DNA from 2 places in the Arthrobacter sp. NPDC058130 genome. Region 2 is predicted to be linked to the other one. Evidence: predicted binding sites of a transcription regulator. Region 2 holds the regulator's gene; the other holds the start of a gene.
What was found. The regulator HrcA, encoded in region 2, represses chaperone genes, less so after heat shock. The targets are predictions, from matches to a motif close to TTNGCACTCGNNNNNNNCGAGTGCNAA.
Positions count from the first base shown of each region.

Region 1 (14,793 bases), on a different contig from region 2:
ACGTGGTAGGTGACGACCATGAGCACCGCGAGGGCGCGCAGGCCCTGGACCTCGGGGCGGTACCCTGTTTTCCGGCTCGTCGGGGAACCCGCATCCGCTGTTGGCGGGGTGGCTGTGGTTCGCGCGTATGACACTACTAACCCTTCAGACCGGCTTCCAAAACATCAACGTTACCGAAACGTAACTTTCTTGGCCAATTGCCGGGCCCCGCGAGGGACTTCCGGTGTCCCTGCTGGGAGCTTCACGCGCCCGGCCCGCGGAGCATTCTCAGGGCACACCGACGGCGTCGGCAGCGGCGCGGAAGCTAGTCTGGGACGAGTCTGAGGAGGCCGTCAAGTGATCGTGCAACTGCGCATTTGTGTCCCGGGTGAGTTGTCCGGAGTTGTTGTCGAAAGTTGTACAAGTCATGTCGGCGTCTCGGAAGTCGCGCTGGCCAAGGGTGCCTCCGTCATGCCGCCCGGGGACGTTATCGAGGTCCTGCTGGCACGCGAATCGGTGGAGGGGCTCGTCGAGAAGCTCCACGCCCTCGATGTCCAGCGGCGGGGATCAATTTTGGTCATCGAACCGGACCTGGTGCTCTCGGACCGGTCCGACCGGGCGGAGGCGGAGGCGCCTGGTGAGGGCGCGGACGCCGTGATCTGGGACGAGGTGTCGCGGCAGACCGGCGAAGATTCGCGCCTGGTCCGGCGCCAGCGGCGGCTCGGACGCGACGCGGCCGTGGCCCTCGGCGTCGGCTTTCCCGTCGCGATGCTGGCAGCGGCCCTGACCGCCTGGCTGTCGGTGCCGCTCGGGCTCTTTCCCAGTGACGCGCTGGACCGCGGTTCAGCGGTTGAATTCATCTACCACCCGGGCCCGTATTCCCTGATCGTCGCCGTGCTGGCCGGAATAGCCGGGATGCTCTCGGTCATCAGCCGGCGCTCGGCAGCGCTGATCGGGGTGTTCATTTCGGTCACCACGGTTCCGGCGGCGGGGTTTGTGGCCGTGGCACTGGTCCTGGGCGAGTACCAGAAGGCCGCCGGCTCCGCCCTGCAGCTGTTCCTGAACCTGCTGGGAATCGTGGTGGCCGCCGTCGGGGTCCTCATCTTCTACCGGCTGGTGACCAAGCGGCTGCCGCCGGACGCCGCGATGCGGCTGCGGCGCAAAGCGGACCGTTCACGGCGCTGACTGCCGGCGCTGCTGGCGGCGCGGACGCCCTGTCAGCCACCCAGCCAGCCCTGTCAGCCTGCCGGGCAAGGAGCGGTACGGTCCTTGCCCGGCGCTCCACAAGGTCCTTACCCGGCTTTCCAGCCGGTTGCTGCCATGAATTCGGTCTCAAAGTACGGAGCGAGGCTCTCCATATAGGTCCGGGTGACATGGTTGTCATCCTTGTAGACCATCACGTTGCCGATCACGGCCGGGCAGACATCGTCCGGGCAGAAGAACCGGCTGAAGTCGAGGAACTTGGTGTCCGGCAACTGCCCGGCCACGGCTGCATCGGGCGACGCAGCCTGATAGTTCTCCGCAGTGGCCGATCCGCAGGCGGCGTAGTTGTCGGGATTCTTTTCGAGGCACGCGGGGACGGCCTCGTGCATGCGCGGGGTGTCCCGCAGCGCGACAACGGGGATGCCGGCGTCGTTGATGGACTTGATCGGCGGAACCCACCCCGGGTCCATGAATTCGGCGTTGCCCCGACCGGGGTCAGTCCGGGTGCTGGTCGTCACCACGACATCCGGCTTCATCTCGAGCACCTTCTTCAGGGTGTCCTTGTTGAAGTCCAGGCACCCCTCCGAGAGCCCCGCGGCCGGGCCGACCGTCACCGGGCAGTAGCCCTTGGTGATGGCTTCCACCCGCCAGCCGTACTTCTCGGCCATCGCCAGGATAGGGGTCGCCCAGACGTGGGCATGGGAGTTGCCGATGATCAGCACGGTCTTGGCGGCATGTTCCTTGCCGTTGTTGCAGACGTTCGTGAGCTGTTTCTCATCCGCAGTGCAGCCGCCCGCGTACTGGGGCCATTCTTCGGCGGCCGTGGCCAGCGTGGGAAGGAGCGGTGCGGATTTGTCAGCGCCATCGACGTAGGCAGGGTCCAGCGACCGGGCACCCGGATTATTGGCCCAGGCCTGGCTCGAGGCGGCCGCCATGGCGTAGTTGATCTGAAGCTGCCAGCCCGCGAGCGGCACGGCCGCGATTGTCACGGCCGCTGCGATGGCCAGGAAGGCACGACGCCGGCGCACCTCCGGCCACTTCCACTGCCGCCAGGGTTTCTCAACGAAGCGGGTGGTGAGGTAGGCGAGCACCATCGAAACTGTGACGATGACGGCGCCCGTGATCGGGCCCGCATGGTCCCTGTCCGTCGCGGCAAGGGCGATGACCAGGACCGGCCAGTGCCACAGGTACAGGGCGTAGGAGATGTCGCCCAGGCCGACCAAAGGCTTCGAGCTGAGGATCCGGTCGACGCCGAACTTGCTGCCCGACTGGCCGGCGGCAATGACGCATGCCGCCGCAAGGGTGGGCCAGAGTGCCACATAGCCGGGGAAGGACGCCTGGACATTGAGCAGGAGGCCGCAGCTGAGCATGGCCACGATGCCCAGCCAACCGAGGGCCAGGCGCCAGCCCCGGGGAAGCCGCAGGCCGGGCAAGGCCAGGGCCACCAGGGTGCCCAGCGCAAACTCCCACAGCCGGGCCCAGGTATCGAAGTACGCCTCGGTCTGGGCCGTCAGGGTGAAAACGATTGAGTAGGCCAGGGAGACAACGAAGATCAGGGCGAAGATGTAGCACAGCAGCACGCGGTAGCGGAGCCTGAAGCGCCTGGCGAGGAGTGCCGCCCCTGCGAAGATGAGCGGCCAGAGGATGAAGATCTGTCCCTGGATCGAGAGGGACCAGAAGTGCTGGAAGGGGCTGGCCTGGCTGTGGTCCGAGGCGTAGTAGTTCGTGGCCTGGGACTGCAGGAGCCAGTTCTCGGCGTAGAACAGGGAGGCCCAGCCCTGGTTGATGACTTCCAGCCAGCGGGTCCGGGGCAGGAACAGGATGCTCGCGGCGAGGACTGCCACGAGGACAGTGACGGCGGCCGGGACGAGGCGCCGGAAAAGGTGCAGCCAGTGCTTGAGGAGGGCCATGGGCCGGCTCTGCTCGAAACGGCCGACGAACTGCAGCGTCATCAGGAAGGCCGAGATCAAAAGGAACACGTCCACGCCGCCCGAGACCCGGCCCAGCCAGATGTGGTAACTCATGACCATCAGGACGGCCAGGGACCGGAGTCCTTGGATTTCGGGCCTGAACGTGGATTTTCGGCCGGCCTTGCGGTCGGCGCTTGGGCCGGCCCTGTGCGCGGCACTGTGGCGGGCAGGCAGGGGCAAGGTTCTTTGCTGTGTCATAGAACAACCCCTCAACCAGATAACCAAAGCGTCCATGTTACCAAAACGTAATTTTCATAGCCAATCGTCGCGGCGGCCACAGATCTCCATTGAGGCATGCCAAGGTGTGAATTTCCAGTGAATCCGATGCGGAGAGGCGGCGCGGGTGAAGATGCCAGGCCGATTTGGGGGCGATTCGGGGGCCGATTCGTGGGGCAATCCTGGGCAGACGCCGGGCAAAAAAGAACGGCCCGGCAATAATGCCGGGCCGTCCCTGTACGCGGGCGGAGCTTAGTGCTTGTGCCCTGCGTGCTCGTTTTCGTCAGCCGGCTTCTCCACCACGAGGGTTTCCGTGGTGAGGACCAGCGCCGCGATGGAGGCCGCGTTGCGCAGAGCCGCACGCGTCACCTTGACGGGGTCGATCACGCCGGCGCCGATCAGGTCTTCGTACTCGCCGGACTTGGCGTTGAAGCCCTGGTTCACGGCGGATTCGGCGACCTTGGCAACTACAACGTAGCCGTCGAAGCCGGCGTTCTGGGCGATCCAGCGCAGCGGCTGGGTCAGGGCCCGGCGGACGATGCCGACGGCGGCAGCCGCGTCACCTTCGAGGGCCTGGACCGCAGCGTCCTCGTCGAGCGCCTTCAGCGCGTGGATGAGGGCGGAACCGCCGCCGGCCACGATGCCTTCTTCGAGGGCAGCGCGGGTCGAGGACACGGCGTCTTCGATGCGGTGCTTCTTTTCCTTCAGCTCAACCTCGGTGGCAGCGCCGACCTTGATCACGCCGATGCCGCCGGCCAGCTTGGCCAGGCGTTCCTGCAGCTTTTCCTTGTCCCAGTCCGAATCGGTGCGGGTCAGCTCGGCGCGCAGCTGCGCAACCCGGGCTGCGACGTCCTCGGCCGAACCGGCGCCGTCGACGATCGTGGTGTTGTCCTTGGTGACTGTGATGCGGCGTGCGGTGCCGAGCACCTCGAGGCCAACGGTGTCCAGGCTCAGGCCCAGCTCCGGGGAGACAACCTGCGCACCCGTGAGGGTCGCGATGTCCTGCAGCATGGCCTTGCGGCGGTCACCGAAGCCCGGAGCCTTGACGGCGACGACGTTCAGCGTGCCGCGGATGCGGTTGACGATCAGCGTGGACAGGGCCTCGCCCTCGACGTCCTCGGCGATGATGAAGAGCGGCTTGGAGCTCTGCAACGCCTTCTCCAGCAGCGGCAGGAAGTCCTGCACCGAGGAGATCTTGCCCTGGTTGATCAGGATCAGGGCGTCCTCGAGGACTGCCTCCTGGCGTTCCGCGTCCGTGACGAAGTACGGGGACAGGTAGCCTTTGTCGAACTGCATGCCCTCGGTGAGGACCAGTTCGGTCTGCGTGGTGGAGGATTCCTCGATGGTGATCACACCATCCTTGCCGACCTTGCCGAACGCCTCGGCCAGGAGCTCGCCGACCTCGTCGCTCTGGGCGGAGATGGCGGCAACGTTGGCAACCTGCGTGCCTTCGACGGGGCGCGCGTTCTCCAGCAGGCGGGCGGCGACGGCCTCGACCGAAACCTCAATGCCTCGCTTGATCTCGCCCGGCGCGGCGCCTGCAGCCACGTTGCGCAGGCCCTCCTTGACCAGGGCCTGGGCCAGGACAGTGGCGGTGGTGGTGCCGTCACCGGCAACATCGTTGGTCTTGGTGGCGACCTCCTTGGCAAGCTGCGCGCCAAGGTTCTCGTAGGGGTCGTCCAGCTCGACTTCACGGGCGATCGTCACGCCGTCGTTGGTGATCGTGGGGGCGCCCCACTTCTTGTCCAGTACGACGTTGCGGCCGCGCGGGCCCAGCGTGACCTTGACGGTGTTGGCGAGCTTATCGATGCCGGCTTCAAGCGACCGGCGGGCAGCGTCGTCAAACGCAAGCTGCTTTGCCATGGTTTTGTCCTTTCAAGACAGAACCCCGCGCAACTGATCCGTTCATTGCGAAGGATCGGCTGCGCGGGGGTCCAAGAGAGTTACTTTACGACGATCGCCAGAACGTCGCGGGCGGAGAGCACGAGGTACTCGGTGCCGCCGGTCTTGACTTCGGTTCCACCGTACTTGGAGTAAATGACGACGTCGCCGACGGCGACGTCAACGGGAACGCGGTTGCCGTTGTCATCGAAGCGGCCGGGGCCTACAGCAACAACTTCGCCTTCCTGCGGCTTCTCCTGTGCGGAGTCCGGGATAACCAGGCCGGAAGCCGTGGTCTGCTCGGCTTCGAGCGGGCGGACAACAATACGATCCTCAAGAGGCTTAATAGAGACCGACACTCGGACCTCTCCTTTTCGTCAGCAAATTCGTGGACTATGAAGCGGTGATGCCATGGCGCACAGACCGTCGTCGCGGTGCCGGCAGCGTGCCTGGCGGAACGCGCTTCATGTGTTAGCACCCTCCTAGGGAGAGTGCTAATGACGACTCTATGTAAATGATTAGCACTCGGTCAAGGTGAGTGCCAGAAATTCGTTGCGGGTGAACATGTTTCCCCGCGGGACATGCCCATTCTTCGCCCCGGCCCGGGGACACCTAGGCATCATGCTCATCGCTGGCGCAGGGCCATGGACATGCGCATTGCGTCCGAGCTGCCAGGCGGGACATGCCCATTCCTGGCCACCGGGCCACGGGCTGTCCAGCGGAACATGCCCATTCCTGGCCACCGGGCCACGGGCTGTCCAGCGGGACATGCCCATTCTTCGCTGCAGCCCGTGGACACTTAGGCATCATGCTCATTGTTGGCGCCTGGCCAAGGACATGTGCAACCACCGCCGGGCACCCAGCGGGACATGTCCATTCCTGGTGTCGAGAAGTGGGCATGTCCACCAGGGGATGCGCGTAAAACACCATCCCGCGAACGGCGTGAACCAGCGGGAGCCTACTGGCCGGCGAGGTCTTCGAAGTCCACGTCCTCGCCGTCGTCTGAGTCTGTGTCCTGGCCCTCGTCGTTACGGTGCCGGTACATCAGCATGGCGCCGGCGGCCGCGAGGAGCACGCCCGCGACAAGGACGATGATGCCGCCGAGCCGGGCCCCGGCATAGGTGTCGCGGATGGCCCGCGCCTCGTCCGTGGCGTCCTGGACATTCTTGCCGCCAACGGAATACACGGTCGCGTTGAAGGAATCGAGGAAGAAGATGATCACCAGCAAGGCGATGCAGACGACGGCGACCACGGCACCGGCGATCAGAGCAGGCCGGGCGTAGCGGGCCAGTCCCTGGGGGCTCCGGCGCACCTGCCCGTCGTCGTATCCGGCCGGATCCTGCCCGGCTGTGTCCTCTGAGATGCTCTCGCCTGCGCCGCTGTCTTCCATGCCGTCAAGCCTAGTCCCCGTGGTCCGGTCACAGGGTGCCCGCGGAGCTCAACTACGCTGGATGGCATGACTGACGCACCGCAGGAAAATATTGCCCCGATCCTCACCCCCGAGGGTTGGGAGCTGCTGGCGTCGCTGGGCCCGTACCGCGAGGATGAGGCCTTCCGGCTGACTGCGTCGCTGCGCAAGGCCGGCCACTCCCCCGAGCTCGTCTCGGCCGTCCTCACGCAGTCCCGGCTGCGGACCAAGGCCGAGGCCAAATTCGGCGAGTTCGCCCGGCAAATGATCTTCACCAAGGCCGGCCTGGAGCAGGCCACCCGGCTCACGGTCGCAGCGCGGCACGCGCAGCGGTTCGCCGAGGCCGGGATCGGCCACGTCGCTGATCTCGGCTGCGGACTGGGGGCCGATGCGATGGCCCTGGCGTCCCTGGACCTGGTGGTCACCGCGGTGGAGATGGACGAGGCCACGGCCGCCTGCGCCACCATGAACCTGATCCCGTTCCGCAATGCCACGGTGGTCCATTCGGATGCCACCGCAGTGCCGCTTGACGGCGTCGACGGCGTCTGGCTCGACCCGGCCCGCCGCACCACCTCCACGTCGGGAACTAAACGGATCTGGGATCCGGAGGATTTCTCGCCTCCCCTGTCCTTCGTGGAGTCGCTGGCCGGTTCCGGCCGCGCCGTCGGCGTGAAGATGGGGCCGGGCATGCCGCATGATTCCGTGCCCCCGGGTTGCGAGGCGCAGTGGGTTTCCGTCGGCGGGGACGTGACCGAAGTGGCCCTGTGGTTCAACGCCGTGCGGCGACCCGGGGTGCGGCGCGCGGCGCTCCTGCTCGGCCCGCAGGGTGCTGCCGAACTGACCAGCGACGAGGACTTCGACGGCGGCCCGGCGGCACCCGTGGGACCCGTGGAGGGGTATCTGTACGAGCCCGACGGCGCGGTCATCCGCGCCGGGCTGGTGGCCGACGTCGCCCTCCAGCTGGGCGGACACCTCGTGGACGAGCACATCGCCTACATCTGCGCCCCGGACCTGCGCGATACACCGTTCGCCAAGGCCTACAAGGTCCTGGAGGTGATGCCGTTCAACGTCAAGGCCCTCAAGTCCTGGGTCAAGGACCAAGGAATCGGCGTCCTGGACATCAAGAAGCGCGGCACCGCCGTCACCCCGGAGGAACTGCGCAAGCAACTCCTGCCCGGCGGGAAACCGGCCGGCTCCAAGGCCAAGGGCAAAAAATCAGCCACCCTGGTCCTCACCAGGATCGGCGAGGACCGGGTGGCCATCTCGGTGGAGCCCGTCTAACCTACTGGGCCCGCATGAAGTCCTCGGCTGCCTTGATCTGCTCGTCGGTGGGACGGATCCCGGTGTAGAGCACGAACTGCTCCAGTGCCTGGATTGTGGCCACCTCGGCTCCGGTGATCACACTCTTGCCGGCCGCGCGGGCGGCCTTGATGAGCGGCGTCTCGGCCGGGAGGGCGACGACGTCGAACACCACCTTCGCGGCGTCGATCGCCTCCTGCGGGAAGGACAGCGACTCGGCGTCCGGTCCGCCGGCCATGCCGACCGGTGTGACGTTGATGATCAGGTCGGCCGTCCCCGTGCCGGACTTGGCGGAGCCCAGTTCCGCGCTCCAGGCGAACCCGTACAGGTCGGCCAGGGCGCGCCCGGACTCTTCGTTGCGGGCCACGACGGTCACGTCCTTGAAGCCGGCATCGCGCAGCGCGGCCACGGTGGCCTTGGCCATGCCGCCGGAGCCCAGGACCAGCACCGAGTAGTCCGTGGGGACGGCGTTGCGCTGCAGGAGCTGCTCGATTGCCGTGTAGTCGGTGTTGTAGGCCGTGAGCCGGCCGGCGTCGTTGACGATCGTGTTGACCGAATCGATGGCCTTGGCCGAGGGGTCCATGACGTCCACGAGGGCGATCACGTCCTCCTTATAGGGCATGGACACCGCGCAGCCGCGGATGCCAAGGCCGCGCACGCCGGCGATCGCCTGGGCGAGGTCTGTGGGGGCGAAGGCCTTGTAGATCCAGTTCAGGCCCAGCTGTTCGTACAGGTGGTTGTGGAAGCGCGTCCCGTTGTTGCTGGGCCGGGCCGAGAGCGAGATACACAGGGTCATGTCTTTGTTCAGAATGGGCACAGCTCCATTAAACGCCAGGACGGGTCCTGTCCCCCGGCCGCCACGCGAACCGTCGCTGGCCAGCCGCGTTTGTGAACACACTCACGCATCAGCGGTAACTTTCGCACAGTCCCGGGGTTGCCCCTGCACTAGACTTGGACCACCCGTAGCCCTGCCGGCCCTCCCGGCCGGCGCCCCGGTGTAGGAATGGCATGTGACACCGCCGGTGGCACGTCCAGGGGCGCGTCCGAGGGTGTTTGCCGGCGCATGTCCCATCAGGACCACGGCCAGTGACAGCAAAAGAGTGAAGGGACCACATGAAGATCGAGTTCGCTTCATCCAAGCAGTCGACTTTGGGCGTGGAATGGGAGCTGGCGCTCGTCGACGCCGAGACCGGTGAACTGGCCTCCGTGGCGAACCAGGTGCTCCGCGAAGTCGCTGCCCGGCATCCCGAACTCAATGAAGACGACGAGCACCCGCACATCAAACAGGAGCTGCTGCTGAACACGGTGGAGCTCGTCACGGGCATCTGCACCACCGTCGCCGAAGCCAAAGCGGACCTGAACAGCTCGCTCGCGGCCGTCAGGGATGTTACCGATCCCATGGGCGTGGAAGTCTTCTGCGCCGGCAGCCACCCCTTCAGCCCGCCGCAGCTGCAGCCCGTCACGGACAAAGAACGCTACGCCAAGCTCATTGACCGGACCCAGTGGTGGGGCCGGCAGATGGTCATCTACGGCGTCCACGTTCACGTCGGACTGGACAGCCGGGACAAGGTCCTGCCGGTGCTGGACGGCCTGGTCAACTACTTCCCGCACTTCCAGGCGCTCTCCGCATCCAGCCCCTTCTGGGGCGGCGAGGACACCGGCTATGCCTCGCACCGTGCCCTCATGTTCCAGCAACTGCCCACCGCGGGGCTTCCCTTCCAGTTCGCCAGCTGGGAGGACTACGAGTCCTACGTGCAGGACATGTTCACCACCGGTGTGATCGACACGCTCTCCGAGATCCGCTGGGACATCCGTCCCGTCCCGGCCCTCGGCACCATCGAGATGCGCATCTGCGACGGCCTGGCGACCTTGGAGGACGTCGGAGCCATCGCCGCCTTGACGCAGTGCCTCGTCGACGAATTTTCCACCACGCTGGAGAACGGCGGCACCATCCCCACCATGCCGCCGTGGCATGTCCAGGAAAACAAGTGGCGCGCGGCCCGGTACGGCCTGGACGCGATCATCATCCTCGACGCCGAAGGCAACGAGCAGCTCGTCACGGAGCACCTGCGCGAGACACTCAAGCGGCTTGAGCCTGTCGCGGCGAAGCTGGGCTGCAGCGCCGAGCTGGCCGACGTCGAGAAGATCATCCAGCGCGGCGCCGGCTACCAGCGGCAGCGCCGGGTCGCCGCCGAGCACGGCGGGGACCTGCGCGCCGTCGTGCTGGATCTGGTCAAGCAGATGCGCCAGGGGCCGGACGCCTAGCTCCGGAGCGCGCCCGCCTCCCCGGAGGCGGACCCGGCTTCCGGCAGTCCCAGTTGGAGACCGGGCTCAGGCGGAGACCGTCGTGACCGGCATCGAGGAGTCCGGGGCAAACCCGATCCCGCTCGGTTGCACGCCGGCCATCACCAGTTGCGCCCCGAGCGCTGCCACCATGGCGCCGTTGTCCGTGCACAGCGGCAGCGGCGGCACCGTCAGCCGGATCCCGGCGGCCCTGCAGCGTTGTTCAGTGAGCTGGCGCAGCCGCGAGTTCGCGGCGACGCCCCCACCCAGGAGGACCTCGGTGATGCCGTTTTCGCGGCAGGCCAGCACCGCCTTGGCGGTAATGACGTCCACCACGGCTTCCTGGAACGCCGCGGCGATGTCCGCGACGGGAACGGTTTCGCCGCTGGCCTCGAACTGCTCCACGCAGCGGGCGACGGCGGTCTTGAGCCCGCTGAAGGACCAGTCGTAGCGGTGCGGTCCTGGTTCCTCGGCGGTCCCCATGTACTTGGGCTGGGTCAGGCCGCGCGGGAACCGGATGGCCTTCGCGTTGCCGGTGCGCGCGAGCTTGTCGATGGCCGGGCCGCCCGGGTAGCCCAGGCCCAGGAGCCGCGCCACCTTGTCGTAGGCCTCGCCGGCGGCATCGTCGATCGTGGAACCGAGCAGCTCGACGTCGTCCGTGATGCTCCGGATCCGCAGGATCTCGGTGTGGCCGCCGGACACCAGCAACGCGCCCATATTGTCCGGCAGGGTTCCCAGCGCCTCCGGCGCCTGCTGAGACGGCTCGCCTGACGGCGTCGGGGATTGCGGCGACGTAATACCGGACGGAGTCATTGTGGCGGCGCCGTTCTGAAGAAGCCCGACGCCGACATGCGCCACCAGGTGGTTGATGGCGTAGAGCGGTTTGCCGGTGGCGACGGCGAGCGCCTTGGCCGCGCACACCCCCACCATCAGGGCCCCCGCCAGGCCCGGCCCGGAGGTGACGGCAATTGCGTCGATGTTCGCCAGGGACACGTCCGCCTCCGCGAGCGCCTCCTCAAGGGTGGGGACGAAGGCGTCGAGGTGGGCGCGGGAGGCGATCTCAGGAATCACGCCGCCGAAGCGGACGTGCTCGTCCATGGAGGACGAGACGGTGTTCGTCAGCAGGGCGGTCCCCCGGACGATGCCGACGCCGGTTTCGTCGCAGGAAGACTCGATGCCGAGCACGAGCGGCTGGGTGCGGTTCAAGGGCGGCCTGCTTCCTCTGGCTGGGGGCGGAGCGGTTGCAGCTGGAGCCGCATGATCAGTGCGTCGACGCCGTCGCGGTAGTAGCGGGGCCGGATGTGGATCTGTTCGAAGCCGAAGCGCCGGTAGAGCTGCTGGGCCCGGGGGTTGTCCGCCCTGACCTCCAGCAGCACGTCCTGGGCGCGGCGGCGTCGGCTTTCCATGATCAGCTCGGTGAGCAGCGCCGAGCCGATGCCCTTGCCTTCCTGCTCGGGCACCACGGCGATGGTCTGGACGTCCGAGATCGGTTCGATGCACATGAGCCCGGCGTAGCCCACGATCCCACCGCGGATCTCGGCCACGAGGTAACGGCGGGTATCGGTCTGCGCCAGCTCGTCGTGGAACATCTGCAGCGGCCAGGCATCCACGGGAAACAGCCGGCGCTCCAGTTCGTGGACGGCGGGGATGTCCGCGGCGTCCATGTCGCGCAGGGTGACGCCGCCGGGCAGCCTGAGCGGTGTGCTGTGCTCCGCGCTCACAGGGCACGCTTCCGGGGTCCGGGCACCTGGGCGTCAGACTCGCGCAAGTACAAAGGAGTGGAGTCCAGGAGCTGTTCGCCCGCGGCGAGCCGGGCCAAGGCGAACTGGCCCAGGGAGAGGGCCTCCGGCTGCCGGGTGCTGAATTCGGGGACCGCCTTGACGACGTCGGAGTAGATTCCGGCCCCGGCACCGTAGACAGGCAGATCCGGCAGGTCCGCGGCGAAGCCCACATGCGGGCCGTCGGCCAGGTGCGGCAGCTGGGCATCGGAGAAGGTGTACCGGGCCCAGTACACTTCCTTGCGGCGGGCATCGGTGGCCACAATGAACTCCGCGGCCGAGTCGGTGGATTCGGCAACTTCCAGGGCGATCGCGTCCAGGCTCATGACCCCGTACAGCGGCTTGCCCCAGACAAAGGCGAGCGTGCGGGCGGTGACGATCCCGGAGCGCAGCCCCGTGAACGGGCCGGGACCCACGCCGGTGACAATTGCGTCGACGTCGCTCCCGCTGACGCCGGCCTCGGCCAGGAGCGCGTCGATCCCCGGGGCCAGAACCTCCGCGTGGGTGCGGGTGTCCGCGGTGGCGAAGCTGGCGAGCACGGATTCCGGCGCGTCATCGGAGACCAGCGCGGCGCTGGCGACGGCCGAAGTGTCGATGGCGAGGATGAGCATCAGGAGTTCCGTTCCGGGGTCTGGGGCGCGGTGAAAGTCTCGACACCGGGCAGGCTGGCGGGCCCGACGCCGGGCACCGACGGGGCTTCGGCCCAGCGCGGGCCGAAGCCGCGGATCACGACGGACCGCGGTTCGTCGTCGTCGTCCGTGTCAAAGTCCAGCACGCCGGGAAGGGCTGAGGGATCGGCGGCCGCATGGGGTGCCCCGGCTGGGCGGGTCACGGGGGGCATGCCTCCGGTGCCGCCGCGGGGGCGGTGCAGTTCCACCTCGAGCCGGCTATCGCTCAGGTGTTCAACCCGGCCGCGGCCCCACTCGACCACCGTCACGGCGCTGTCCATGGTGTTTTCAAGATCGATGTCATCGATTTCAGCGGCAGACTCCAGCCGGTAGGCGTCCACATGTACCAGGTCCGGACCGCCCGGCCGGGGCCCGCCAGGCAGATTGGGGTGGATGCGCACCAGGACAAAGGTCGGCGAAATGATGCCTGACCGCACGCCCAGCCCCTCCCCAAGGCCCTGCGTGAAGGTGGTCTTCCCGGCACCGAGTTCGCCGGTCAGGACCAGCAGGTCGCCCGGCTCCAGGACGGCGCCCAGGGCTGCGGCGAGCGCGTGCGTCTCCGCCGCCGTCCGGACCTCAAGCCTCCATTCCCACGCGGGCCCGCTCACGGCCGCTCTTCGCCGGTGGAGGGCTCTTCGTGAAGGTAGCGGCGCGGCACCCGGGGGCTGATCCGGGTGACGATCTCGTAGTTGTTGGTGCCGGCGGCCCGGGCCCAGTCATCGGCCGTGGGTCCGCCGTCGGCGCCATCGCCGAACAGCACTGCCTCGGCCCCAAGGACGCTCGGGCCTCCGGACGCCACGTGGCGCGGTCCGAGGTCGATCACCATCTGGTCCATCGCAATCCGCCCCACCACCGGATAGTTCACGCCCTCGACCCGCACCGGGCCGCCGGTGGCGATGCGCGGCACGCCGTCGGCGTAGCCCAGCGGGATGAGCCCGAGCGTGCTGACGCCGTCGGTGTGGTAGTTCAGCCCGTAGGAAACGCCCTGCCCGGCGGGCACGTCCTTGCAGTGCGACACCACCGTGCGGACGGTCATGGCCGGGCGCAGCCCGAGCTCGGCCGGGCGTTGTCCTTCAAAGGGGGACAGCCCGTACAGGCCCAGCCCCACGCGGACCAGGTCAAAATGGGTGTCCGGCCGGGAAAGCGTGGCCGGGGTGTTGGCCAGGTGGCGGACCTCGGGGTCCACGCCGGCGTCCTGGGCGATGGCGAGGACCTGCCGGAACGCGGCGAGCTGCTCATCGGTTTCGGGCCGTTCGGGTTCATCGGCGACGGCGAGATGGGAGAAGATCCCCACGACGCGGAGCAGGCCCTGGTCCTGGTGTTCCATGGCCTCGCCCACCAGGCTGTCCCAGGCGTCGAGCGTGGCGCCGTTGCGGCCGAGCCCGGTGTCGACCTTCAGGTGGACGCGGGCGGGCCGTTCCTGCTCGCGGGCGGCGGCGACAATCCGGTCCAGTTCCCAGCCTGAGCAGCCGATGTCGATCCCGGCGGCTACCGCGGCGGCGAAGTTGCTGTCCGGGGTATGCAGCCAGGCCAGCAGCGGCGCCTCGATCCCGGCGGCGCGCAGTGCGAGGGCCTCGGAAATGTGGGCGACGCCCAGCCAGCTGGCACCTGCGCCGAGGGCGGCCCTGGCCACCTGGACTGCGCCGTGCCCGTAGGCGTCGGCCTTGACCACGGCCATGACCTGCGCGGGTGATGCCACCGCGGCGAGGTGGCGGACGTTGTGCCGGATGGCGTCGAGATCGATTACGGCCGAGCGTTCCTCAGCGCGGGCAGGCACAGCCGCCGAATCGGGCAGGAGTTCGCCTGTTGATGCTTGGTAAGTCACTTAACGATTCTAGGCGCGGCGCCGCAGGCCGAATAATCCGCGGCCCCGTCCACCACTGGACATGCCCTCCCTCCCCGCGGGACATGCCCATTCTTCACACCAACCATGGGGCACAACGGGTACCTGCCCACGCCCCGGCCCCGGCGGAAGTCATGTCCAGTGGTGGTGACGGGAACCCCAAGGAACCCGCACCCCCGCCAGAGCAGGCGCAACGCGGGACATGCCCATTCTTCACACCAACCATGGGGCATAACGGGTGTCTGCCCACGCCACGGCCCCGGCG
Region 1 is NZ_JBHVTV010000005.1:68,531-83,323, forward strand. It holds gene ACFVTM_RS11135 (acyltransferase family protein) at 1-134, opposite strand, end outside; gene ACFVTM_RS11140 (DUF389 domain-containing protein) at 337-1,164, shown strand; gene ACFVTM_RS11145 (acyltransferase family protein) at 1,272-3,350, opposite strand; gene groL (chaperonin GroEL) at 3,621-5,231, opposite strand; gene groES (co-chaperone GroES) at 5,312-5,608, opposite strand; gene ACFVTM_RS11160 (hypothetical protein) at 6,208-6,639, opposite strand; gene ACFVTM_RS11165 (SAM-dependent methyltransferase) at 6,706-7,938, shown strand; gene ACFVTM_RS11170 (shikimate 5-dehydrogenase) at 7,940-8,773, opposite strand; gene ACFVTM_RS11175 (glutamate--cysteine ligase) at 9,070-10,221, shown strand; gene ACFVTM_RS11180 (tRNA (adenosine(37)-N6)-threonylcarbamoyltransferase complex transferase subunit TsaD) at 10,288-11,445, opposite strand; gene rimI (ribosomal protein S18-alanine N-acetyltransferase) at 11,442-11,903, opposite strand; gene tsaB (tRNA (adenosine(37)-N6)-threonylcarbamoyltransferase complex dimerization subunit type 1 TsaB) at 11,957-12,628, opposite strand; gene tsaE (tRNA (adenosine(37)-N6)-threonylcarbamoyltransferase complex ATPase subunit type 1 TsaE) at 12,628-13,293, opposite strand; gene alr (alanine racemase) at 13,290-14,510, opposite strand.
Region 1: groES (co-chaperone GroES) is a predicted target of HrcA. The motif match lies at 5,768-5,794, and genes of this name have one in related genera.

Region 2 (14,793 bases):
ATCCCGGTCTTGAACAAGATTGACCTCCCGGCGGCCCAGCCCGAGAAGTACGCGGCCGAACTCGCCAGCCTGATCGGCGGCGACCCCGACGACGTGCTGCGCGTCTCCGGCAAGACGGGCATGGGCGTCGAGGTCCTGCTGGACAAGATTGTCCGCGACCTGCCGGCCCCGGTGGGAGACCCGAACGCCCCCGCCCGCGCCATGATCTTTGACTCGGTCTACGACACGTACCGCGGCGTGGTCACCTACGTCCGCGTGGTGGACGGCATGCTGCACCCGCGCGAACGCATCCAGATGATGTCCACCCGCGCCACCCACGAACTCCTCGAGATCGGCGTGAGCTCCCCGGAGCCCACCCCCTCCAAGGGCCTCGGCGTCGGCGAGGTCGGCTACCTCATCACCGGTGTGAAGGACGTCCGCCTGTCCAAGGTGGGCGACACCGTCACCAACCTCGCCAAGCCGGCCACCGATTCACTCCCCGGCTATGCGGATGCCAAACCGATGGTCTTCTCCGGCCTGTACCCGCTGGACGGCACGGACTACCCGGTGCTCCGCGACGCGCTGGAGAAGCTGATGCTCAACGACGCGGCGCTGGTGTACGAGCCCGAAACGTCCGCGGCCCTGGGATTCGGCTTCCGGGTGGGATTCCTGGGCCTGCTGCACCTGGAAATCACCCGCGAGCGGCTCGAGCGCGAATACAACCTGGACCTGATTTCCACGGCCCCCAACGTGGAATATGAGGTGACGCTGGAGGACAAGAAGGTCGTCCACGTCACGAACCCCAGCGAATACCCCACCGGCAAGATCGCCGAGGTCCGCGAGCCGATGGTGTCCGCCACCATCCTTGCGCCGAACGAGTTTGTCGGCGCCATCATGGAGCTGTGCCAGAGCCGCCGCGGCGTCATGGGCGGCATGGACTACCTCTCCGAGGACCGGGTGGAAATCAGGTACCGCCTGCCGCTGGCCGAAATCGTCTTCGATTTCTTCGACATCCTCAAGTCCAAGACCCGCGGCTACGGGTCGCTGGACTGGAAGGCCGACGGCGAGCAGGTGGCCGACCTCGTCAAGGTGGACATCATGCTCCAGGGCGAACAGGTGGACGCCTTCTCCGCCATCACCCACCGTGACAAGGCTTACGCCTACGGCGTGATGATGACCGGCAAGCTGCGCGAACTCATCCCGCGCCAGCAGTTCGAGGTGCCCATCCAGGCCGCCATCGGCTCCAGGATCATCGCCCGCGAAAGCATCCGCGCCATCCGCAAGGACGTCCTCGCCAAGTGCTACGGCGGTGACATCACCCGAAAACGCAAGCTGCTGGAAAAGCAGAAGGAAGGCAAGAAGCGCATGAAGATGGTGGGCCGCGTCGAGGTCCCGCAGGAAGCCTTCATCGCAGCCCTCACCACGGACGAGTCCAAGGACAAGGCCAAGAAGTAGCGGTGCCTGTCATGACTGTTGCTGCTGTGCCGGCGGGCCGGGCCCATGCCTAGCGTTCTTCCCCTCGGCGACCCTGCGCCGCCGGACGGGCTCCTGCCCGCCCAGGCTCGCCAGGGCGCCGATGAACGTGCCTTCGGGCTGTACGTGCACATCCCGTTCTGCGCGGTCCGCTGCGGATACTGCGACTTCAACACCTACACCGCCACCGAGCTGGGCGGCGGGGCCTCCCAGGACGCCTACGCCGCCACCGCGATCGCGGAGGTGGAATTCGCTGCCCGCGTCCTGAAGGAGTCAGGCCTGCCGGACCGCGCCCTCAGCACGGTCTTCTTCGGCGGCGGCACACCCACGCTGCTCCCGGCCGAGGACCTGGCGCGCATCCTCACCGCCGCCATCGGGGCCTGGGGCCTGCAGCCAGGCGCCGAGGTGACCACCGAGGCGAACCCGGATTCCGTCACCCCCGAGTCCCTGCAGCTGCTGGCCGACGCCGGGTTCACCCGGGTGTCCTTCGGGATGCAGTCGGCCGTGCCGCACGTGCTGAAGGTCCTGGACCGCACCCACACGCCCAGCCGCGTGCCCGACGTGGTGCAGTGGGCACGGGAGGCCGGCCTCGCGGTCAGCCTCGACCTCATCTACGGCACTCCGGGGGAGTCGCTGGAGGACTGGCGCTACTCGCTCGAGACCGCGCTGTCCTACGCGCCCGACCACATCAGCGCCTACGCGCTGATCGTTGAAGACGGCACCAAGCTCGCGGCCCAGATCCGCCGCGGCGAAGTCCCGCAAATCGACGACGACGACCACGCCGCCAAATACGAACTCGCCGACGAACTGATTTCCGCGGCCGGGCTCGCCTGGTACGAGGTCAGCAACTGGTCCCGCACGCCCGAGCAGGCCTGCAGTCACAACCTGGCCTACTGGCGCGGCGACGACTGGTGGGGCATCGGGCCCGGGGCTCACTCGCACGTCGGGGGTGTGCGGTGGTGGAACGTCAAGCACCCCACCGCCTACGCCAACCGCCTCGGCACGGGCGCCTCACCGGCCGCCGGACGAGAAACGCTGGACAGCGAAACCCGCAACGTGGAACGCGTCATGCTCGAGGCCCGACTGAACTCCGGACTCGACATCCCGAGCCTCGGAGGTCTGGGGGACACCGGCCGGCACGCCGTCGCGGGGCTGATCGCGGACGGCCTGGTGGACCCTGCCGCCGCTTTCAAGGGCCGGCTGGTGCTCACCCTCAAGGGCCGCCTGCTGGCCGACGCTGTGGTCCGCAGGATCCTGCCGGACTGAACAGCTGCCGGGCTGAACGCCTGCCGGACCGATTTGCCGTAAACAAAGAGCCGGCCGCTACGCCCTGAGGGGCAGCGGCCGGCTCTACTGTTCTGGCCTATATCGGTGCGGCCCTTTTGGCTGGGCAGGCTGGACTATTTGATCCAGCGCAGGTTGAACTCGTAGCGGTGCGGCTGGCCACGGTTGACGTGGATGCCGGCCGCCACCGAGAAGCAGGTCACGGCGATCCAGATGACGGTGGCGAGCACGGCGAAGAGGTTGCCCACCACGGGAATGAAGACCAGCAGATTCGCGAGAACTGCGGCAATGGTCGGCGGCAGCGTGAAATTGAGGGCTTCCTTGGATTCCTGCGCCGTGAACGGGCCGCGGTCCTTGAAGATGAGGTAGATCAGCAGCGAAGGCACGCAGCCCAGGATGCCGCCGAAGTGCGCGAGCGTGGCCCACTGCCGGTCCTCGCTGGCCGTCAACGGCAGCGCATTTGCCGGAACGCCATGGTACGGGGGCTGGCCTTGGCCGTGCTGGTTGCCCGTGTGTTCGCGTGCGTTATCTGCCACGGTGAAGCCCTTCGGATTGCGGTGATGCGTTGCTGCCTGGGTTGTGCCTGGAATAGCCGGGACCGTGCTGGGTGCGCGGCCGCCGTTCCAAGAATACTTGCTCGGGCGCGGAAATGGAGATCAGGGGGCGGCCGAGCTTGCGCCGGCTAAGGCACGGTGAGGAAGTCAATGACCTCTTCCACGCGGCCCAGCAGGGACGGCTCCAGGTCCGCGTAGCTGCGCACAGCCCCCAGGAGTTTCTGCCAGCCGAGGCCGATGTCCTCCTTCGTCGAGTGGGGCCACCCGAAAGCCATCAGGATCCCGGTCTTCCAGTCGACGCCGCGGGGGATCACGGGCCACTGCTCGATCCCCAGGACCGCCGGCCGGATGGCCTGCCACACATCCACGTAGGGATGGCCCACAATCAGGACGTTGCCGGCGGCGCCCGGTGAGGCCATGACGGCGTCGGCGATCCGCGACTCCTTGGAGTCGGCCACTAGGTGGTCAACGAGCACGCCGAGCCGGCGGCCCGGGCCGGGCCCGAACTCCGCCACGGCGGCCGCGAGGTCGTCAATGCCGTGCAGGGGTTCGACGACGATGCCCTCCACCCGGAGGTCATCGCCCCAGACCTTCTCCACCAGTTCGGCGTCGTGCTTGCCTTCCACCCAGATGCGGCTGGCCTTGGCCACCTGCGCGCGCTGCCCCGCCACCCGGACCGAGCCCGACGCCGTGCGGCCGGCTCCGGCGGCCGGTGTCGCCTTTTTGGGGGCCGGAGGCATGAGCCGGATCGGCTGTCCCTCCAAGAGGAAGCCAAAGCCGAGGCGGAAGGAGCGGGACTTGCCCCGCCGGTCCTCCAGCGCCACGACATGCATGCCGCCGGACTTCTCCACCCGGGTTACGGCACCCACCCAGCCGGACTGGACCTCTTCGAGGACCATCCCGCGTTCCACCGGGACTTCCGGCAAGGCGGTCTTGGCGGGGGCGGACAGGTCCTGGGGTCCCCAGTTCTGGTACGACATCTCTACACGCTAACTTTGCACTCGGAATGTACGGCGGTCAGTGGAACTCTCCGTGGCCTTCGCCGGACCACAAGGGCCCGGCGCCTGCAGCAGTTGCCACGGTCCCGGCGCCCGGTGTGACGGGAAACGCGATCCCGCGGGCCACGCCTGGAGCGAATCCAATGCTAACAACGCGGCGACTCATATTAGACTGGTTAGCACTTAGGCATGTCGAGTGCTAACACTTGACCCGTTGCGGGCCACGCGCACCAGTATTGGGCGCGAACCGGACAACGCGGGCGGCACCGACTGCGGGACAGTCGATTGGAGGTGGAGCGTGAGCGAACCGCGCAAACTCGAAGTGCTGCGCGCCATCGTGGAGGACTACGTCCATTCGCGTGAGCCCGTTGGTTCCAAGGCGCTCGTGGAGCGTCACCATCTTGGTGTTTCCAGTGCCACGATCCGCAATGACATGGCGGCGCTGGAGGACGAAGGCCTGATCACGGCTCCGCACACGAGCGCCGGCCGGATCCCCACCGACAAGGGCTACCGGCTCTTCGTCGACCAGATCTCAGCGGTCAAGCCCTTGTCCCTGGCCGAACGCCGGGCCATCCAGGCGCTGCTGGAAGGATCCGAGGACCTCGACGACGTCCTCGACCGGACCGTGCGGCTCCTGTCCCACCTGACCAACCAGGTCGCCGTCGTACAGTATCCCCTGCTGAGCCGCGCACGGGTGCGGCACATTGAGTTCGTGCTGCTGGCACCCCGGAAGGTGCTGATCGTCCTCATTGCGGACACCGGCAAAGTGGAACAGCGCGTCATCGACGTCGGGCAGGACATTCCCGACGACGCCCTCGCGGAACTGCGCACAAGTTTCCTGACGAGCCTCTCCGGAACACCGTTGAGCCTTCTGCCCCAGCTTCTGCCCACGGTGGTCGACAGCGGCCCGCCGGCGCGCCGTGGAGCAGCCCACGCCCTGGCTCGTGGCCTTGAAGCCCTGGCCACGAGCAGCCGGGAAGAGCGGATGGTCATGGCCGGTACGGCCAACCTCGCACGCTCCAACGTGGACTTCCCGCTCAGCATCGGCCCAGTGCTGGAGGCGCTCGAGGAACAGGTGGTCATGCTCCGCCTGCTCAGCGAAATGGCCGAAGACCCGCGCGGCGTAACCGTCAGCATCGGCCGGGAAAACCCCTACGACGGCCTGGCCGAGGCCTCCGTCGTGGCCACCGCCTACGGGCCGGACGCCACGGCCAAGGTCGGCGTCCTTGGGCCCACCCGGATGGACTATCCCACCACCATGGCCGCCGTGCGCGCGGTGGCCCGCTACCTTTCGAGGATCCTGGGGCCCTGACGGGCCCGGACCCAGCACGACTTCTTGCCCCGCAGGCAGTGCCCCACAGGCAGTACAACAAGGAAGAGATACACACTTTGAGCAGCCACTACGACGTTCTTGGAGTCTCCCGCGACGCAACGGGGGAGGAGATCAAGAAGGCCTACCGGAAACTGGCCCGGACCCTGCACCCCGACGTGAACCCGGGAGAAGACGCCTCAGACCGGTTCAAGGCCGTCACCCACGCCTACGAGGTCCTTTCCGACCCGCAGAAGCGCCGCGTCTACGACACCACCGGCAACGAGAACGGCACCGACAACGGCTTCGGCGGCGGCAGCTACTCGGGCCAGGGCTTCGCCTTCCAGGACATCTTCGAGACCTTCTTCGGCGCCGGCGGCGGCCAGGGCGGGCCCGCGTCCCGGGTCCGCCGCGGCCAGGATGCGCTGATCAGCGTCCGGATCGACCTCCGCGACGCGGTGTTCGGCGTCAACAAGAAGCTCGAAGTCGACACGGCTGTGGTCTGCCCCACCTGCGAGGGTTCCTGCTGCCGCGAGGGCACCCACCCGGTGCGCTGCGACATCTGTGGCGGCAGTGGCCAGGTCCAGCGCGCTGTGCGCTCCATCCTGGGCCAGGTCATGACCTCGGCCCCCTGCGGTTCCTGCGAGGGCTTCGGCACCGTGATCCAGGACCCCTGCAACGAATGCAGCGGCCAGGGCCGGATCCGCAGCCGCCGCTCGCTGACCGTCAAGGTTCCGGCCGGCGTCGGCACCGGCACCCGCATCCAGCTCTCCGGGCAGGGCGAGGCAGGGCCCGCCGGCGGCCCGTCCGGTGACCTGTACGTGGAGATCCGGGTCAACAACGATGCCACCTATGTCCGCGACGGCGACGACCTGCACGCGAGCCTCAACATCCCCATGACGGCCGCCGCCCTTGGCACCGAGATTTCCCTCGACACCTTCGACGGGCAGCAGGAGATCGACGTCAAGGCCGGCACGCAGTCGGGCGAGGTCATCACCCTGCGCGGACTCGGCGTCACGCATCTGCGCGGCCACGGGCGTGGCGACCTGAAGGTGCACCTGCAGGTGGAAACGCCGGGGAAGCTCGATGCCGCCCAGGAAGACCTGCTCCGCCAGCTGGCCAAGCTGCGCGGCGAACACTTCACGGCAGGAAAGCTCGCGGCCAGCGGCGGCGTCTTCGCGAAACTCCGGGACCGGCTCGGTAACCTGTAGCGGTGAGTAACCCGGTCTTCTTCACCGCCCCAGGCACCCTGGACCAGCAGGTCCCCGGCTCCGCCTTCGTCCTTGAGGGCGCTGAGGCCCGCCACGCCGTCACCATCAAGCGGATCGCCGTCGGCGAGGCCGTGGACATCGCCGACGGCGCGGGCAAGCGCCTGACCGGCACGGTAACCGCGGTCGCGCCCGGTGAGCTGACCGTCCAGTGCGTGGATGTTGCGGACGAGCCGCGGCCCGGGATCCGGCTGGTGCTTGTGCAGGCACTCGCCAAGGGCGACCGCGACGAACTTGCGGTCGAAACAGCCACCGAGCTGGGCATCGACGCCGTCATTCCTTGGCAGGCGGAGCGGTCCATTGTGCGGTGGAAGGCCGAACGGGCCGCGAAGGCACACGCCAAGTGGCAATCGGTGGTAACGGCGGCAGCCAAGCAGGCGCGCCGGGCCTGGATCCCGGAGGTCCGGGCGGCGGTCGACGGCGCCGGGCTGCAGGCTGCCGTGGCTGCCGCGGATCTGGCCGTCATCCTGCACGAAGACGCCGTCCGCCCGCTGCGGGACGTCCTGGAATCGTGGCTGGAAACCGCGCCCGCCGCCGACTCCGGATTCAGTGAAGTGCTGCTGATCGTGGGCCCCGAAGGCGGCATCAGCCCGCGTGAAGTGACCCGGTTGTGCGACGCCGGGGCCGTCACGGCCCTCTTGGGGAACCACGTGCTGCGCTCGTCCACCGCCGGGCCGGCCGCGACCGTACTGGCCAACGACATCCTCGGCCGCTGGTAGCCCGTGGCCGGTAGCCAGCTGACGGTATGCGGGCCGTATCTTCGTGACGTTGACTAGTTGAAAGCGGCTGTTGGACGGCGAAGGCTATTTGACTTCGAAACCGCGGGTGTCCTGGAAAACTTCCTTGGCGCTGTCCGACAAATCCACCTGGGACACATGGACCTCGTAGCGTCCGGGGCCGAGGTTCACGGACAAGGTGAACAACCCGGACTGGGTGGAATCGGACGACGCCGTCGCGCTGCCGTTGAGATAAGCGGTCTTGGCGTTGTCGCCGTCGACCTTGAGGATCTGCCAGCGGAGTTTCCCGCCCGTCACAGTGCTCCGTCCGCTGATCTTGACAGAACCATCGGCCACGGACGTGCCTTCCTGCGGATCAATGATCCACACGGGGGCCACCATCCCGGCGCTGCGTGAGGTTGGCGCGCCCAGCCGGACATGGTTGAAGGCGACGTAGTCCGTATGACCGTCAACCAGCACAACCACCTGGACCTGCTGGCCGGAATCGATTAGGCCCGCGCTGGCCGCGGCAGCCGTCGCGGTGTATACGAGCTGCTGGATGGCGCGCTCGGCCATGGCCGCATCCACGTTGCTGTTGAAGGCATCCGCGGAGACGTCCACTGTGATGACGTTCTTGCCGGATATCGACGTCGTCAGCTTCTTCGGGTTCTGCCACGGCGTAAAGAAGTCCGGGTCCAGCGGCTTCTGGGACATCATCACGCGCAGGGCGCGCGTGACAGGATTGTCCTGGTCCGGGACATCGCGAAACTCGCGGTACAGGAATGCGTTGTCGTTGCTGCGGCCGATCCAATACACCGGAGCCTTGTTCGACGTCTGGGCCGTTTCGAGCGGCGCGCTCGTGGTGGGGACGCCCGAGGCCGGGACAGGAATGAGTTCCGAGGGGCTGCTGGAGTTCGTGATGCCGCTCTGCGGTGTGGCCACGCAGCCGGACAGCAGCAGGGCGGCGGGCAGCACGAGCGCCAGTGCGCCGCGGCGGGCGCGCCCCACTGATGACTGCTGAACTCCACGCTTCCTGATGCCGCTGTGCCTTTCCTCTAGCGCCCCGCGATCCGCGGCGATGATCCGTTTTTGTAGCCGTTGTAGACCGCTGGTGGCCGCCCAACCTTGGCGTGCCGGACACCGGCACGGCGGTCTGGGGGACAACCGGATTCCAGCATGGCACACCGGCGGGGCCCGTCTGGCTGGTTTGGGCCACGGCGCCGGAACTGCAACGGGAACGATATGAGGCCGATACAAAGTTGATACCTAACTCGCTCCGGAGACGAGCGCTATCCCGCGATGAGCTCCTTGGTTGGTCCCTCGTGCAAGGCCAGGTAAGCATCGTCTCGGATCTGATTCGCCTCTGGGTCCGTCATGGTCCGAGCGAGAGGGCGGAGTACCAGTCGAATCAGCGCGTTGGCCTGGCCTGCGCGAATATGCAGGCGTTCCTGCGCTGCCGGGGGTAGCTCTCCATACGGCGTTAGGGCCAAGAGTTCGACGCTTTCCAGGTCGTCGGCCTTCTCTCGTAATGCCGTTCGCACTATGTCGCCGAGCACCTCGGTGTCCATGTCCGCGGGCACCACGATGGAGATGTCCCTGCGGATGGATGGCATTTGAGAGACCGGCTTCCACCGGGACAGGTCCAGCATCTGAAGTTTGATTCTCTGGTCCGTAGACCTAAGCAGCCTGATGTCGGGGATGCCCTTGCGGAGCATCAAGGCCCGGTCCAGACCCATCCCCAGAGCCAGCCCTGACCATTTTGCGGGATCCAGGCCAGCTTCGGAATATAGATGCGGGGCCATGAGCCCGCATTCCGCGAGTTCGAGCCACGCTCCATCCATGAGGACATCGACCTGCATGCCCTTTCTGGTGTAGGGGTGAACGGCTGGAACGGTGCGCCACTGCGCCCCCGGAAGCACCGCATGCACCAGTGTTCCGATCATGTCCTGCAGGTCGTCTGCGTCGAGTTGTTCCCGCGAACTGACCCGCCATAGGTCCACCTGGTGGGGAGTTCCCACGTGCGTGCGGTCGATAGAATCGCGTCGGTAGACCAGGCCGGGCATGGCCCACAGTTGATCCATGGAATCGTCCGTATCCAGGGCCCGCAGCAGCGACGGGATGGAAGCCGACGTGTGGCTGCGGAGCATGACCGTGGGGCTGACGTAACGGGAGTACTTTTGGTCCCGCGTGACGTCCGAGTCGCTGAACCCCAAACGGTCGTAGTTGTCGGCCACGCTCACCAAGGGGCTGTCGCGGACGATTCGTTCCGGCACGCCCCACGAGTTGCGGAGCGCTTCGATGACGCCATCCAGCAGTGCCTGCATCGCATGCGGTTGATGGTCCGGATTTGAGAGGTCGCGGATGGTCAAAGCTTCGTGGAGCTCTGACGGACTGAGATAACTGGGCATTAAAGGTCCTTAGTTCGGATTCGAGTGGCGGCTTCCTTCCCCCCGACTCAATCCGGCGCCAGGACCTAGGCGCGCGCCTCAGAGCCCTCGCGACGGGACACCGGTCGGGGGCAAGTAAATCGACGCATTGAAAGCATGCGGCGACTATACCGCACGGCGCCTCCACGGCGCGGTTTCTCGGGGCAGGATGGTCTGTTTCCAGCCGGCTCGGAGCCTACCCGAGGGCGGATTCGACCCCGCGACCAGGGCTGTCTCATCTCGCGCAGTCAGGCATTGGTTACGGCTGCCAGTTTGACGTTGTCCTGTTGTCCTTCCCAGATACCGGTCAATGTCAGCGGCCCGGCCGGTTGCGCATCAAGATCCAGCTTTCTGACTACGAGTAAGTGGAGGTCTGCGGCCTCGATTGCGGTGCCGTCGGCGGCGTCGCGTGGGGTAGCTGAAGAGACGCTGGCTACTGCCTTGAGTGTCGGCCCGGTGCTCTGCACGAAGACCGACTCGGCCAGGATTTCGAGTTTTCCCTTCACGTCGAGGTATTGCTTTGCTTGGGGGCGGCCGAGCATGATGCTCGCTGCCAATGCCGTCACGTAGACGGGATCGGCGCAGGCATCGTAAACCCATCTCTGGCCGAGAACCGAGTGCTGCATGGTTCCGACCAACCATGGTTCCGCGCCGGCCAAGGGCTGGGCCCTGTACGTGAGCGGTACTTGAAAGGTGGAGCCCGCCGCAGAGACGAGAATCGTCTCGATCCCGACCTCGCCAGCAGGGTCGTCGAACCGGTAGGAGCCGACTTTGCTCAGCCCCGCAGCGGACTCCGGGAACCACGGCTGACTGGGCAGCCACTCTTCGAGGAGTTCGAGTTTGGTTGGCTGCAGTTCTGCTTGGTGGATGATAGCCATGACTGCAAGCCTAATCGCGGCCGCCCGCACCGGATACGGCGTCGCTGGATCAGAGTTCAACCGGCCCATGGTCAAGCCTTCTTCGGCGACGGGCGGAGATCAGGTTCGCGATGACTGTTCCGATAAGTGCAAGGATGAACGGCGACGTAGCGCCGTTGATAAGACTGAACAGCGCGACCGGCTGCGGCTCCCCGTCCGTTGGGAGTGGTTGTGACGCGTTGGCGCCGGCGAAGACAGCCGTAATCAGGACAACGAGAGTCACAACTTGAGCCGCCCCAGTGCGGACCGCCACGCGGTATCCCAGAATCGCGCCCAAAGCGAGTAGCACGAATGCCGCCCGAACTAAGTACGGCGACCATTCAGCCAATCCGGGGACCGGACGTGCGTTGAAGTCCAGAAAAGGAGCGCCGGCCTCTGATAGCTGCAGCTGGATCGTTAAGTATCCGGTCAGGAAGATAACGCACAGGGACCCGACCACGGCGGCGACGATAGAAAGGATCGGTAGGGATTGGGGTCAGCGTCCGGTGACCGACTTGAGGGATGCTGAATAGGGCCGGGGGCACTCAGTAGCTGGCGCCGTTGTCCTCCTGGGCGCAAGGTCCCCCTGGCGGGTTCGCCAATTCCCTATTGGAGGGAGGCGGTCAGGCGCGCCAGGTTGTCGAATACTTTTTGGGCTATGGGCCGCCGGAGCCAGTCCTCGAGCTGCAGCTCACGACTTTCCACACGGTACCCGTCTTCGATCCCACGAATCGCGTCCACAAAACCGCGCCCGTGTACCAGTACGGATACCTCCATGTTGAGGCTGAAGGAACGGACATCCATGTTGCTGGACCCAATTACCGCAACTTCCTCATCGATGGTGAAGTGTTTCGAGTGCAGCACCTTGGGCGCCCTGTAAAGGTAGATTCTGACGCCGGCGCGGAGCAGTGCCTCGTAGTATGAACGCTGCGCATGGTAGACCATGCTCTGGTCTCCGACCTCGGAAACAAAGAGCTCGACGCTGAGCCCCCGCGCGGCTGCCGTGACGATGGCCATCAGGATGGATTCGTCCGGGACAAAGTATGGACTGGTGATGCTGACACGCCGCTCAGCTTTGTGGATGAGCGTCGCGTAGAGCTTCAAATTGTTGTCGTTGTCGAAACTGGGACCGCTGGGCAGGACTTGCGCGTCAATGAGCACGGAACTGTGGCTGACGCCTATTGGGCTTGAATCCAGTGGCAGTATCACATCCGTTTCGCTGTACCAGTCTGTCGCGAAGACCGCATCCAGTTCCCGGACCACAGGTCCCTCAACGCGCATCATTAGCTCGTGCCACTGGAGCCCGCGCTTCAGGTTGGCCTTCGTGTCGTAGCTCGCGTCGATGACATTCTGGGATCCAGTGAATCCCACGCTGCCATCGACGACCAAGATCTTCCGGTGGTTGCGCAGGTCCGGCCTCTGCCATTCGCCCCGCCACGGCCGCACCGGCAGCATGGGGCGATATTCCGCCCCTATCTCCTGGAGGAAGACCAGGGTTTCTTTCCGGCCGGGGAACTTCAGGCCAGCCAGATGATCGGACAGAACCCGGACGTCGACGCCGCGTCGTCTTGCCCGGGACAACGCCTCGAAAAACGGCGCCGTCGTTGCGTCCAGCACCAGGATGTAAAACTCCACGTGCACGTATTTGGTGGCCGAATCAATCTCAGCAATCATGGCATCGAAAGCGCCGTTGTAGTCGCCCAATAGGGTCGCACTATTGTCCGCGACCATAGGGAGCGCACCAAGGTTGCTGTTCAACACCACCGCCGAATGCAGCCAGTCCGGCCAGTCAAGGCCGCGGCTAACCAGCGGGCTGCCTTCAGTCCGAGCCAGGACCAGATCGTTAATTTTGCGCTGTTTGTCGCGGCGCGCCTTTGGCAGTTTCGAGTAACCGACAAAGAAAAACGCAACGGCGCCAAGGACCGGTATGAAAATTATGGCGAGCACCCACGCAATAGCGGAGGATGGACGGCGATTCATCGACACGAGGACAGTTGCGACGGTCACGAGGAGTATATGGAGCGCCAGGAGGAGCAAGGCAAACGTTTCAGCGTCCTGGAAGAATTCGCGCACTGATTCCTAGCCGTTCTGGCCCCTCAGCCCTGTCAGTGGAGGGTATGACCATTGTTAGCGTCAGGCCCGGGATGGGCCTCACCCGCCGCGGGTGAAATCCCGGAAATGCCGGAGGCGAATCCCGGGCCAGGGGGCTAGCATGTTGGCGGTCAGGGTGAGCCGCCAGACGCTACGTTGACGCCGCCGGCAACCACGTCAATTCCGATGTGCCGCCGCGCTTTGGTGCACCCGTTCTCGAGAGCAACCCCACCATGAGGCCCGGCGCGGGGGACTACGACTCCCGGGAAGGCTACGGCGCCCAATGCCCGACAGATCGCGGCAGCAGTCGCCCGGCACCTCGGGTGCTCAGCACGAAGGCCTCCCTTGACATCGGCTATGAACCCGTCGGGACCTACGTCCAGACCATCCCGCATCAGGTGGACTGGCTGGTGAAGGCGGCAGCAGCCGGAGCCGTGCCGGGCGCGGACGATCCCTCCTTCGGGCACTATGTCGACTACGCCCGGGAGGAGCAGTTCACCGGCAGTTGTCCCGGGCGGACACGTCACCGACCCCTATGAGGGCACACACGGTTTGTCGACGAGGATGGCGGCCTGCGGGTGCTTCTCCACGGATCTCGGTGCGCGCACAAGCTGTGCGCGCATCTTAAATCCTTGCTCGGTGAACCTCAGCGCCACGTCGTCGGGGGCGTGCAGTTCCGCACGGAGTTGGACGTCGTGTCCGTAAGCGCGGTCAACAGTGCGGTGGCCGCTGCCGGCCTGGAACGCGATGAGCGCCGAGCCGCCCGGGCGGAGCGCTCTCCAGAACTCCCGCGCGATCGCTGGCAGGGTTACCGGGGGAGAGTGGATGACCGAGTACCAGGCGAGGATGCCGTCCGCGGACGCGTCGGCCGCCGGCAGGTCAGTCAGCTCTCCCACCTCGAAGGGCAGTCCGGGATGAAGCCGTTGCGCGACCCGGACCATTTCGGGCGACAAGTCGACGCCGCTGACGTTCAGGCCGGCGTGGCTCAGGTAGCTGCTCATCCGTCCGGCACCGCATCCGACGTCGATCACCAGCCGGTCCGCCGTGGCGCGCATGTGCGCTGCGAAGTGGTCCACCATGGCCAGATCCAGAGGCGCCTCGAAGCTTGTATCCGGGATCACCGTTGAATAAGCCTCGGCAACTGTGTCGTACGCGGATCGGACGGCTAGCAGGGTCTCGTGATTTGCCATTGATCGAGCCTACCGTCCGTGGCTGGCCCATCCCTGATCCCTCACGAGGACCCGTGATCGGACTTGGGGAGCTAATCCAGGCCCCGGCCGCGGCCGAATTCTTACGTCGTGCAACGGGCGGTGACGCGCTGTGTCGCTGCGCGACTGTGCGTTTCAACCGGGCTTGGGAACCCGTGTCCGGGGTGGTTGATTAGGGCTACCAGCGTCGAAAGGACTCGCCATGACGGAACAAACGGATCTCAGCCCGAAGACACTCCGCCGCATTCTTGGACACTTCGCCACCGGACTGACGGTGATCACGGCAGCAACAAAGCACGGACCCGCCGGGTTTACGTGCCAGTCCTTCGCGTCCCTGTCCCTGGAGCCGGCCCTGGTCACGTTCAGCCCGGCACGGACCTCCAGCACCTGGCCGCTGCTGCGCGAGGCGGGCCGGTTCACCGTCAACATCCTGTCCGCAGAACACCAGCACCTGGCGGCGCAGTTCGCCCGCTCGGGAGCGGACAAATTCGCCGGCGTTGACCATGCGCCCTCGCCCCTGGGCAACCCCGTCCTGGACCAGGCGCTGGCCTGGGTCGATTGCGAACTGCACCAGGAGTACGACGGCGGCGA
Region 2 is NZ_JBHVTV010000002.1:594,702-609,494, reverse strand. It holds gene lepA (translation elongation factor 4) at 1-1,434, shown strand, start outside; gene hemW (radical SAM family heme chaperone HemW) at 1,480-2,718, shown strand; gene ACFVTM_RS06985 (DUF4870 domain-containing protein) at 2,853-3,272, opposite strand; gene ACFVTM_RS06980 (DUF3097 domain-containing protein) at 3,419-4,270, opposite strand; gene hrcA (heat-inducible transcriptional repressor HrcA) at 4,587-5,600, shown strand; gene dnaJ (molecular chaperone DnaJ) at 5,678-6,808, shown strand; gene ACFVTM_RS06965 (16S rRNA (uracil(1498)-N(3))-methyltransferase) at 6,811-7,584, shown strand; gene ACFVTM_RS06960 (GerMN domain-containing protein) at 7,669-8,589, opposite strand; gene ACFVTM_RS06955 (hypothetical protein) at 8,871-9,989, opposite strand; gene ACFVTM_RS06950 (hypothetical protein) at 10,256-10,885, opposite strand; gene cls (cardiolipin synthase) at 11,510-12,976, opposite strand; gene ACFVTM_RS06940 (hypothetical protein) at 13,228-13,533, shown strand; gene ACFVTM_RS06935 (class I SAM-dependent methyltransferase) at 13,528-14,184, opposite strand; gene ACFVTM_RS06930 (flavin reductase family protein) at 14,405-14,793, shown strand, end outside.